Regions from separate parts of the Geobacillus sp. FSL K6-0789 genome, predicted to be linked through region 2. Evidence: riboswitches for the same ligand, from Rfam matches in the RefSeq annotation. Region 2 holds a riboswitch; the other holds the start of a gene.
What was found. A riboswitch is a leader RNA that binds a small molecule or an ion and turns the genes downstream of it on or off. The one in region 2 is predicted to bind S-adenosylmethionine.
Positions count from the first base shown of each region.

Region 1: linked by a shared signal. The riboswitch ahead of NSQ51_RS14330 (methionine ABC transporter ATP-binding protein) and the one ahead of mtnW (2,3-diketo-5-methylthiopentyl-1-phosphate enolase) in region 2 are both predicted to bind S-adenosylmethionine.

Region 1 is NZ_CP151966.1:2,682,958-2,688,228, reverse strand. It holds gene gcvH (glycine cleavage system protein GcvH) at 1-328, shown strand, start outside; gene NSQ51_RS14350 (DUF2553 family protein) at 402-542, shown strand; gene NSQ51_RS14345 (toprim domain-containing protein) at 714-1,073, shown strand; gene NSQ51_RS14340 (thioredoxin family protein) at 1,070-1,384, shown strand; gene NSQ51_RS14335 (hypothetical protein) at 1,538-1,882, shown strand; SAM riboswitch class I at 1,956-2,065, shown strand; gene NSQ51_RS14330 (methionine ABC transporter ATP-binding protein) at 2,154-3,182, shown strand; gene NSQ51_RS14325 (methionine ABC transporter permease) at 3,172-3,840, shown strand; gene NSQ51_RS14320 (MetQ/NlpA family ABC transporter substrate-binding protein) at 3,856-4,707, shown strand; gene NSQ51_RS14315 (hypothetical protein) at 4,813-5,004, opposite strand; partial or broken gene NSQ51_RS14310 (carboxymuconolactone decarboxylase family protein) at 5,070-5,271, shown strand, end outside.
Region 2 is NZ_CP151966.1:874,564-879,834, reverse strand. It holds partial or broken gene NSQ51_RS04645 (ZIP family metal transporter) at 1-246, shown strand, start outside; gene NSQ51_RS04640 (cupin domain-containing protein) at 335-877, opposite strand; gene NSQ51_RS04635 (methylthioribulose 1-phosphate dehydratase) at 907-1,539, opposite strand; gene mtnX (2-hydroxy-3-keto-5-methylthiopentenyl-1-phosphate phosphatase) at 1,536-2,198, opposite strand; gene mtnW (2,3-diketo-5-methylthiopentyl-1-phosphate enolase) at 2,195-3,436, opposite strand; SAM riboswitch class I at 3,514-3,622, opposite strand; gene NSQ51_RS04620 (pyridoxal phosphate-dependent aminotransferase) at 3,762-4,937, opposite strand; gene NSQ51_RS04615 (carbon-nitrogen family hydrolase) at 5,034-5,271, shown strand, end outside.

The DNA.
Region 1 (5,271 bases), 1.3 Mb from region 2:
AGGGGATAAAGTGCGCATCGGCATCACCGATTTCGCCCAATCGGAGCTGGGCGACATCGTGTTTGTCGAGCTGCCGGAAGTCGGCGCGGAACTGACAGCGAACGAGCCGTTCGGCAGCGTTGAGTCGGTGAAAACCGTCTCGGAATTGTATGCGCCGATCAGCGGCACGGTCGTCGAAGTGAACGAAGCGTTGAACGACAATCCGGAATATGTGAACGAATCACCGTATGAAAAAGCATGGATGATCGTTATTGAGCCGAAAGACTTAAGTGAAGTGGACAACTTGTTGACGGCCGAACAATACGAAGCGATGATCAACGAAGGATAAACGTTCCTGCAAAGTTCGCTTCGAACCGGGCCCCCTATACATACCGGAATGTGATGAAAAAGGGGTGCTCGTGATGGTGTTGCAAACGAAGCAACTGGATGTCACGGACCGGGTCACCGGCAAATGGAACGGCCGCACGATCGAACTGTACGAGGGAGGCGAGCTCATCGGCCGCCTTCCGCTTCCTGCGGCTGTAGCGTGGAAAAACGGATAAAGCGAACAAATGGGAAAATTTGAAAATGGGTCACCGCTACCGTTGAACCGGATCAAAAATATGTCGACTGCGACGGGGAGGCGGGCTGGTGTTAGGAGGCAACGGCGGATGGCCGTTGCTTTTCTGTTGCCATACAATATTGTATCCTCATTCACGTTAGGTGGGTCGGACATGCGACAGGTGGAAAAAGTGATTATTGTGGAAGGGCGGTCAGATAAGGAAAAAGTGGCGGCCGTGCTGAACGAGCCGGTTGTCATCATTTGCACGAACGGCACGATCAGCGATGCGCGCCTTGAGGAGCTGGCCGATGAACTCGAAGGGCGGGATGTGTACGTGCTCGCCGATGCCGACGAGGCGGGGGAAAAATTGCGCCGGCAGTTCCGCCGGGTGTTTCCGGAAGCAGGGCATATTTACATTGACCGGGCGTATCGCGAAGTGGCCGCCGCCCCGATCTGGCATTTGGCGCATGTGCTGCTGCGCGCCCATTTTGACGTCCGTATCGAATCGTTCATGAGAGGAAGAGGCGAGTGAACACAATCGGTCGAAACGATATTAAGCGAATGGTGGAAGGGGAGCCGCTTCTCGCTCTTTCGTTGTATACCCCACTGTGCGGCACGTGCCAGTTGGCGAGGCGCATGCTTGTTGTCCTAGAACAATTGTTTCCGGACATACCGTTTTGCGAAACGGACATCAACTACATCCCCGAGCAGGCGGCGGCGTGGAAAATTGAAAGCGTTCCGTGCTTGCTTCTTTTCGCCGGCGGAGAGATCATCGGCAAATGGTATGCGTTCCATTCGGTCCCTTATTTGTACGAAGCAATCCGCGCCCGTTTGCCGCGTTGACGATCCGCCATTTTTTGACGCCGTTTGACACATTTCATGGGAAATGACAAAAACGGCGTTGGTTCGCCACGGCGGCTGTCGAGATTTTTGTAAAGGATTCTCCCCCTTCGGCATGGAAATAAAAGGACAAAGGAGATGGGGGGAGGATGCTCAATGGAAATGTGCGAGTTGGTAGGACAGTTTATGGAACGGATGCAAACGTTGCGCCATTTGTTGCCGATTTTGCCGGATGAGCAGCTGTATGTTCGCTTTGAAAGCGAGGAAGAGACCGCCATGGTGGCGCTCGGCAAGGAGCTTACTGCCGGAAGGGAACCTGATGAACGGAACGTCTTGACGGTGCACGGCTCCAAAAAAGCACTTTGCTCGCTTTTAGACGGCGAGCTGAAGCTGCAGCAGCTCGTCCGGCTGCGCGAAGTGCATGTATCGGGAAGCTTTCGTCATCTGTTGCTGCTTGAGTCGCTCCTCCATTTGGCTAAGCCATATCGGCATGTTGGGTGAAATTTTTATTGACAATGTTCGACACAAGGTGATACAATCACAGTTGTAGTCAATCGAATAGGCGATTGTTGCGCTCTTATCAAGAGAGGTGGAGGGATGTGCCCAATGAAGCCCGGCAACCGTCAGCGCGTGCGCTGAAAAGGTGCCAATTCACACAAAGCGGCCTGCTTTGAGAGATAAGAGACGGAATGGTGCACAATACCTTTCTGTTCTCTGCGGGCAGAAAGGTTTTCTTTTTGCGCTCCGCCGCCTTGGGGAGGAAGGTGAAACGATGATTACACTCGAACATGTGACAAAGATCTATCAAGCGGCTAACGGCTCGGTCACGGCCGTCGACAATGTGTCGCTTGAGATTCGCGAAGGGGAAATTTTCGGCATTATCGGCTACAGCGGCGCGGGGAAAAGTACGCTCATCCGCTTGCTCAATGGGCTCGAGAAGCCGACGGGTGGCCGGGTGGTCGTCGCCGGCCGCGACATGGGGCGCATCAAAGGGCGGGAGCTGCGCAAGGCGCGTCAAGAGATCGGGATGATTTTCCAACATTTCAACTTGCTTTGGTCGCGCACAGTGCGGGAAAACATTGCGTTTCCGCTCGAGATTGCGGGTGTTCCGAAAGCGGAGCGGCAAAAACGGGTCGATGAATTGATCGAGCTCGTCGGGCTCACGGGGCGGGAAGAGGCGTATCCGTCGCAGTTGAGCGGCGGGCAAAAGCAGCGTGTCGGCATTGCCCGGGCGCTCGCCAACAACCCGAAAGTGCTGCTTTGCGACGAGGCGACATCGGCGTTGGACCCGCAGACGACCGATGCGATTTTGGACTTGCTCGTTGACATCAACAAGCGGCTCGGGCTGACGATCGTGCTGATCACCCATGAAATGCACGTCATCCGCAAAATTTGCGACCGCGTCGCCGTGATGGAAAACGGCAAAATCGTTGAGCAAGGCGACGTGTTGCACGTGTTCCGCAACCCGCAGCAGCCGATCACGAAGCGGTTCGTCAAGCAGCTCGTCGAGCCGGAAGAGACGGAAGAGGCGATTTCCCATTTGTTTGGCCAATACCCGAGCGGGCTGATCGCGCAGCTGACGTTTGTCGGCGCGGCGGCCGGCCAGCCGCTCATCAGCCAGGTCGTGCGGCAATTTGCCGTCGATATGAATATTTTGCAAGGGAAAATTTCGCAAACCCATCAAGGCGCTTATGGGGTGCTGTTTGTGCACATCAATGGGGCGGCGGATGAAATTGACCGGGCGCTTGGCTACATTCAAAGCCAGCAGGTGGCGGTGGAGGTGATTCACGATGCTCGCTAACCTCCTGCCGAACGTCCAATGGGAGACGATGTGGGCGGCGACGGTCGAGACGCTGTATATGACGGGAGTGGCGGTGGCGGCCACTTTCGTTCTCGGAATCGTTCTTGGCTTGCTTCTATTTTTGACAGCGAAGGGCAACCTATGGGAAAACCGGTTTGTCAATACCGTGATTGCGGCGTTTGTGAACATTTTCCGCTCCATTCCGTTTATTATTTTGATCATTTTGCTCATTCCGTTTACCACCTGGCTCGTCGGGACGATGCTTGGCGCCAATGCGGCGCTGCCGGCTTTGATCATTGGGGCCGCACCGTTTTACGCCCGCATGGTGGAGATTGCCCTTCGCGAAATTGATAAAGGCGTCATCGAAGCAGCCCAAGCGATGGGCGCCTCAACGTGGACGATCATTTGGAAAGTGTTGCTGCCGGAGTCATTGCCGGCGCTTGTCTCCGGCATTACGGTGACGGCGGTGTCGCTCGTCAGCTATACAGCGATGGCTGGAGCCATCGGCGCCGGCGGGCTTGGGAACTTGGCGTATTTGGAAGGGTTCCAGCGCAACCATAACGATGTGACATTTGTCGCAACCGTATTGGTGTTGGTCATTGTATTTATCATTCAGCTGATCGGTGACTTTGTCACTTCGAAAATCGATAAACGATAAAGGGGGAAACAACTGATGAAGAAATGGTTGGGTGTGTTGCTCGCCGCCATTCTCGTGCTCGCTTTGGCGGCATGCGGCGGCAACAATAACGACAGCGCGGAAGGCGGCAAAGACGGCAAATTGGTGAAGTTGAAAGTCGGTGCGTCGAACGTGCCGCATGCGGAAATTTTGGAAAAAGCGAAACCGATTTTGAAAGAAAAAGGCATCGACTTGGAGATCATTACGTTCCAAGATTACATCTTGCCGAACAAAGCGCTGGCTGAGAAGCAAATCGACGCCAACTATTTCCAACACATTCCGTATTTGGAATCGCAAAAGAAAGAGTACGGCTATGATTTCGTCAACGCCGGCAGCATTCATATCGAGCCGATCGGCTTATACTCGAAAAAATACAAAAGCATTGAAGAACTGCCGGACGGCGCGACGATCATCATGAGCAACTCGGTCGCCGACCATGGCCGCATTTTGTCGATGCTGCAAGAAAAGGGGCTCATTAAGCTGAAACCGGGCATCGATAAAACGAAAGCGACGGTCAACGACATCGTCGAAAACCCGAAACATTTGAAATTTAAAGCGGACGTCGATGCTGGACTTCTGCCGCAAATTTACAAAAACGGCGAAGGCGATGCGGTTTTGATCAACGCCAACTATGCGCTTGACGCCGGTTTGGACCCGGCGAAAGACCCGATCGCCGTGGAGTCGCCGAAAAACAATCCGTATGTGAACATTGTGGCGGTGCGCAAAGGCGATGAAAACCGGAAAGAAATCAAAACGCTTGTCGAAGTGCTGCAATCGAAAGAAATCCAAGATTTCATCAAAGAAAAATACCACGGCGCCGTCATTCCAGCGGCGACAAACAATCAATAACGGAAGCGAATCGCTTCCGTTATTTTTTGCACAAAAAAGAGCCGCCCGAAAGTTCAAAACCGTTTTGGATGGAGAGACGCCGCGGCCGGTCTGTTTTCCCGCGCTTCATCGGTTGTTCAAACGCGCCAGTACGGCGGCGAGCATGACGATGATGACGCAGTTTTGCAGGGCGACCACTGTCGTTAAACTGAAGATGACGTCCCCGTGTTCACCGAGAATGCTGCCGATGATGATCCATGCCAAAAACGAAGCGAAAGCGGCGGTTAAGGCAAAGACAACCCAACGAATCAATGGCATTGCCCCCTTTCCTATGATGATGGGAGTGGAACAGAACCATTCGTTTTCATCATGACATTCCGTCGATGTTGGCGAAACGGTGGTGTTTCCACACCCTTTCAATACCATTCGTTTATGCATCGGTCGAATCCTCCCTTCACCGCTACAAAGAAGGGATAGAGGCGTTCACCCAAAAAACTTTCGAACGTAGCCGAGCGGTTTAACGCGTTTACGGAAGCGTGCTTTGCCGAGGGAGCGCTGTCGAAAAAAGAAAAACAATTGATCGCC
Region 2 (5,271 bases):
AAAGCGTTTGTCATTGCCACGTTAACCGGCGCGGTCGAAATTGTGACGTCTTTGCTCGGCTTTTATTTAACCTCTCTCTTCCGCGGCCTCGTTCCATACGGGTTAGCGTTTGCCGCCGGGGCGATGCTGTTCATCATTTACAAAGAGCTCATTCCCGAAAGCCATGGCGACGGCAACGAACGGATCTCGACGTACGCCTTTATTATCGGCATTTTGTTTATGATTTTGTTAACCGAATCGTTTTAGCGGTCTCTCCTTACGTCATCGAGGCAAGCGCTCCTCTCCATACAGAACGAAACACCCCGCTGCCTTGCCTGGCAACGGGGTGTTCTCATTATTGGACAGCCTCTTCTTTCTCTTCATACGGATGGGCGACCCAACCGGACGGGTTGATGAACAGGCGGACGGCTACGACTTGGCGGTCGTCCATGAGCGTAAAGTAGTGCGGATTCCCTTCCGGCACGGAAATGACATCGCCGGCTTCCAGCTCGACGTCAAAATAGCCGGTCTCTTTGTCGCCTTTGATAATGAAAATGCCATGGCCGGCCGTAATGGCGCGCACTTCGTCTTCCGTATGGATGTGCACTTGTTCAAATTTTTTCAGCAGTTCATCCAAGTTCGGCGTCGCATCGGACAGAGCGACGATATCCCATGTTTTGTAGCCGCGGCGCGCCGCCAAGTCTTCAATTTCATCTTTGAACGCCGCCAAAATTTCATTTTTCTCTTCATCGGTGAGCACGTATTTGTCGCGCAAATGCTCCGGCAGTTTGGCAATGTCCCAATGCTCGTACAGGACGCCTTGGCTGTTTAAAAAGGCGCGCACATTCTCCTCTCCTGTAATCACTTCACCTGTTTTTCTCACTTTGATGACGGCCATGTCAAAATCCCCCTTCTAAAAGATGTATATTAACCAACCGGCAGGCCGGCTCGTTGCAAAAGCAGCCGCTTCACCTGCCAGCTGAACAAAAACTCCCACGCTTCCAAATGTTTTTTCGCTTCAAACGCCGTTCGTCCCCAGACGGTAATGCCGTGGTTGTGGATCAACACGGCGCCGGCGTCGCCATGAACATGGTTCGCAAACTCCCGAGCCAGCGTCGGGATGTCGGCGTCATTGTTAATGATCGGGATGCGCACTGCGGCGTTTTCTTCCCAAATGCCAAACGCCTTGATGATTTCCTGGCCGGAAAAGACTGCTTCCCCGTTTGACGCATACAGTTCAGAAATCAAATTGTTGTCCACGGTATGAACGTGCAAGACGCAACCGGCGTTTGTGCGGTTGTAAATTTCCACATGCAGCAGCGTCTCCGCTGATGGCTTTAAATGTGTTTTCTCCGCTGGTCGGCCAGCAGCGTCAACGAGCAAGAAGTCCTCATCCGTTTGCTTCCGCTTATCCTTGCCGCTCGCTGTCACCAAAAACGTCAACGGGTCGTCCGTCACTTTGATCGACAAATTGCCGCTTGTTGCGAAAAACCAATCGCGGGCGGCGAGCTCGGCTTTCACTTCCGCAAGCTCGTTCCACTTTTTCACGACGATGCTCATACGATCACCTCCATTCGCTGCAACGCATCCATCACGTCAAAAAACGTCGCAAATGGCGCGTGCGGCAGGTCAAGCTCTTGACATTTTTCAAGCAGAAAATCGCGCGCCAGCACATAGTCGGCTTGCCTGGCCACCGCCAAGTCGGTGATCGAATCGCCGATGACGACGTGATACCCGTCCGGGCGGGCAAGCCTGCGCAATAGCGACGGCTTGCAGCAGCCGCAGCCGTTTTGGCACCGGCTGTCACATGCATGCGGCCATGTGATGCAGATCGTCTCACCGCTGAAATCGGAGCCGTTGCAAAAAATCCGCTCTGGTTCAATGAGCCCTTCAAGCAGCGGATAGACGAAAAAGTCGATGCCGCCGCTCACGATATAGAGCGGGATGCTTTGCTCTTTTGTCCATGCGACAAACTCGCGGAACCCTTCGCGCAAGCGGGCGGTGCTAAGCAAAAAGTCAACAATCTCCCCTTTCAGCGCTGACGGAAGAAGCGAAAACATTTTTCCGACGCCTTCCTGAACGGAGATGCGCTGGGCGAGAATGTCGTCCTTTAGTGCCTCCCACTCCGGCGGGGCGAACTGTTTCATAATCGCGATGATGTTGTCGTTTTCCGTGATCGTGCCGTCAAAATCGCAAAAAAGAACGAGTTGTTTCGTCATGCTTCCACCTCAATAGCGCCCCAGCGGTCGATCGCCTTTTGCAGCGCCTCGTTGTCTTTCGCCGCTTCACGAAGCGGACGGCCGACCAGCGCTGCGTCGATGGCGGCGCGAAACGCCTTTCCGCCGCCGATCGCCCCGTCCGGGTGGCCGTGGATGCCGCCGCCGGCGTTGACGACGCTGTCAAGGCCAAAATCGCGGACAAGGAGCGGCACCAAGCCCGGATGGATGCCGGCCGATGGCACTGGAAACGCCCGGGCAAACGGCTCTTGTTCATCGGTCAGCGCCCGGGCGATGCCAAGCGCCTGCTCGCGCTCCAAGGCGACGCTGCCGTACGGCGACGGGAACAGAACAAAGTCGGCGCCGGCAAGCCGCAAAAGCTTTCCAAGCAAGAGCGACGGGGCGACGCCGTAAAACTCCGACGGCGTGATCGCGCCGCTGAACGCCGGGTGGGCCATGATCGGAACGGAAATCTCTTCATCTTCCCGCAACCCTTGTAGGACGTCCAATCCATAGGCGAACACGTTGAACAACAGCACATCGGCGCCAAGCTCAGCCGCCCGTTTCGCTTTTTCTTTCAGTTCAAACGTTTTGCCGGTCAAGTTGACGGCATACAGCGTCCGCTTGCCTGTTTGTTCGTACACCTCTTCGAGCGCCGCTTTGCCTTCTGTAATGCGCTTCGCAAATGGCAGACGATCGCTGTCAAACAAAATTTCGTCATCTTTGACCAAGTCAACGCCGCCAAGCGCTTGCTTTTTCAACTCTGATGTCAAATACGCCAAATCGCGGCCAACGATGCCCTTGAAAATGCTCATCAACAGCGGGCGGTCGTACACTCCGACCTTTTCGCGAATGCCGGCGATGCCAAAGCGCGGCCCCGGAAACTGCCGCTTCCATTCTTCCGGAAATTCCAAATCAAGCAACCGCACTTCCCCGTCAAGCGACAGCTTGCCGAACGTCGTCACCAACAATGCTGGCAAATCGGCGCTGAAGTTGACGGTCGGGTAAGCGATTTTGACGATTGCCCGCTTCAACCGCTTGCCGAAATAGGCGTTTACCCGCTCGCTCTCGCCAAGCTCTTCGATCGCAACGACTTCCCCTTTATGCTTGCGAAGCTGGTCTTGCTCTAGCTGCGGCAAGTCGGTCCATGTGCCGACTGTCAAGCCGAGCGCGATTCCTTCCGCTTTTTGGCGAATATCGTGTTCATCATGAAGCAAATACGTCGCAATGACTGCACTCATCGTCCATCCCTCTTTCAATATATGGCGAAATAAAAAAGCCCCTTCCTAAGAAGAGGCGTCATTCATTCATGGCGCTCTTCTTATCTCCCAGCGTTTCCGCTGCAAGAATTAGCACCGTGCTTAGCGTGCGCCAAGCCGGTTGCCGGGCTTCATTGGGCTCGTCCCTCCGCCTGCTCTTGATAAGAAAGCCTGCTCGTTTATGCACTTGTCAAACGATTGGCAAATTTACTTTGAATTATGACAGCCTTTGCCACCGTTGTCAATCATTTTTTTAAAATAGCCTGGTCAACGTTGTCCCGTCAACGGTTCATTGCCGCTCTTTTTTTCAAAACAATCCGAGCCGGCCGATCCGCTCCGCCGCTTCGCGAAGCCGCGCTTCATCGGTCAACAATCCAACGCGCACATACCCTTCGCCGTGTTTTCCAAAACCGATGCCTGGGGCGACGGCGACGTGCGCCCGCTCAAGCAACAGATCGGCAAATTCGGCGGATGATGCGCCTTTTGGCAACGGAAGCCAGGCGAAAAATGATCCAGACGGCGCCGGCGCTTCCCATCCGATCGCGCGCAAAGCATGAATAAACGTATTGCGGCGCGCCTCGTACAAGGCAACGAGCTCCGCGACGCAGTCTTGCGGGCCGAGGAGCGCAGCTGCCGCCGCTTCTTGGACGGCGCCGAACAAGCTGACGTACAAATGATCTTGCAACAACTCAATGGCACGGATGATCCGCTCATTGCCGACAGCGAACGCCACGCGCCAGCCGGCCATATTGTACGTTTTCGAGAACGTGTAGATTTCAACGCCAATGTCTTTCGCCCCGTCCACTTCTAGAAAGCTGACCGGCTTTTGGCCGTCAAAGCCGATCGCGCCATAGGCAAAATCATGCACAACGGCTATGCCGTACTTTTCCGCAAATGCCACCGTTTCAGCAAAAAACTCCTTCGTCGCCGTCGCGCCGGTCGGGTTGTTCGGATAGTTTAAAAACATCAGTTTCGCCCGGTCGGCCGCCGCCCTGGGAATGGCCGAATAATCCGGCAGAAACTCATTCTCCGCGACAAGCGGCATCATTTCCATCCGCGCGCGGGCGAGCGCGATTCCCGACCAATAGTCCGGATAACCCGGGTCCGGGACGAGCACGACATCGCCCGGGTTGACGAGGCAAAGCGGCAGCTCGACAAGCCCGGCTTTGCCGCCGAACAAGATGGCGACCTCGCGGGCCGGGTCGATCGTCACCCCGTACTCGCGCGCGTAAAACGCCGCTACGGCTTTTTTCAAAAACGAGTAGCCTTGAAACGGCGAATATTTATGGTATTTCGGATTGGCCGCCGCCCGCTGCATCGCCTCGACGATATGCTTTGGCGTCGGCTGATCCGGATTGCCCTGCCCTAAGTTGATCACATCATAACCCGCCTTGATCTTCGCACCGACTTTCGCCACGAGCGAGGCGAAAAACTGCTTCGGCAGCTGTTCAAGCAGTTCGGAAAAGGGAAATTCGATCGTCATCGTCCACACCTTCTCAAACATTCTTGAAATTCTAGTGCAACATCATATATCGTTAAAAGCAAAATGTAAAGAAAATTTTTTCCGAGGTGAACGCTCATGACGATCCGCATCGCCTGCCTGCAGCTTGACATTGCATTTGGCGATCCAGCAAAAAACGAACAGCAAGCCGAACAGGCCGTGGAATCCGCTGCCAAAGACGGCGCTGACATCATCGTGCTGCCAGAGTTATGGACGACCGGCTACGATTTGACGCGCCTGGATGAAATTGCCGACGAAGGCGCCGAACGGGCGAAGGCGCTCGCTTCCCGATTGGCGCAAACGTACGGCGTCCATT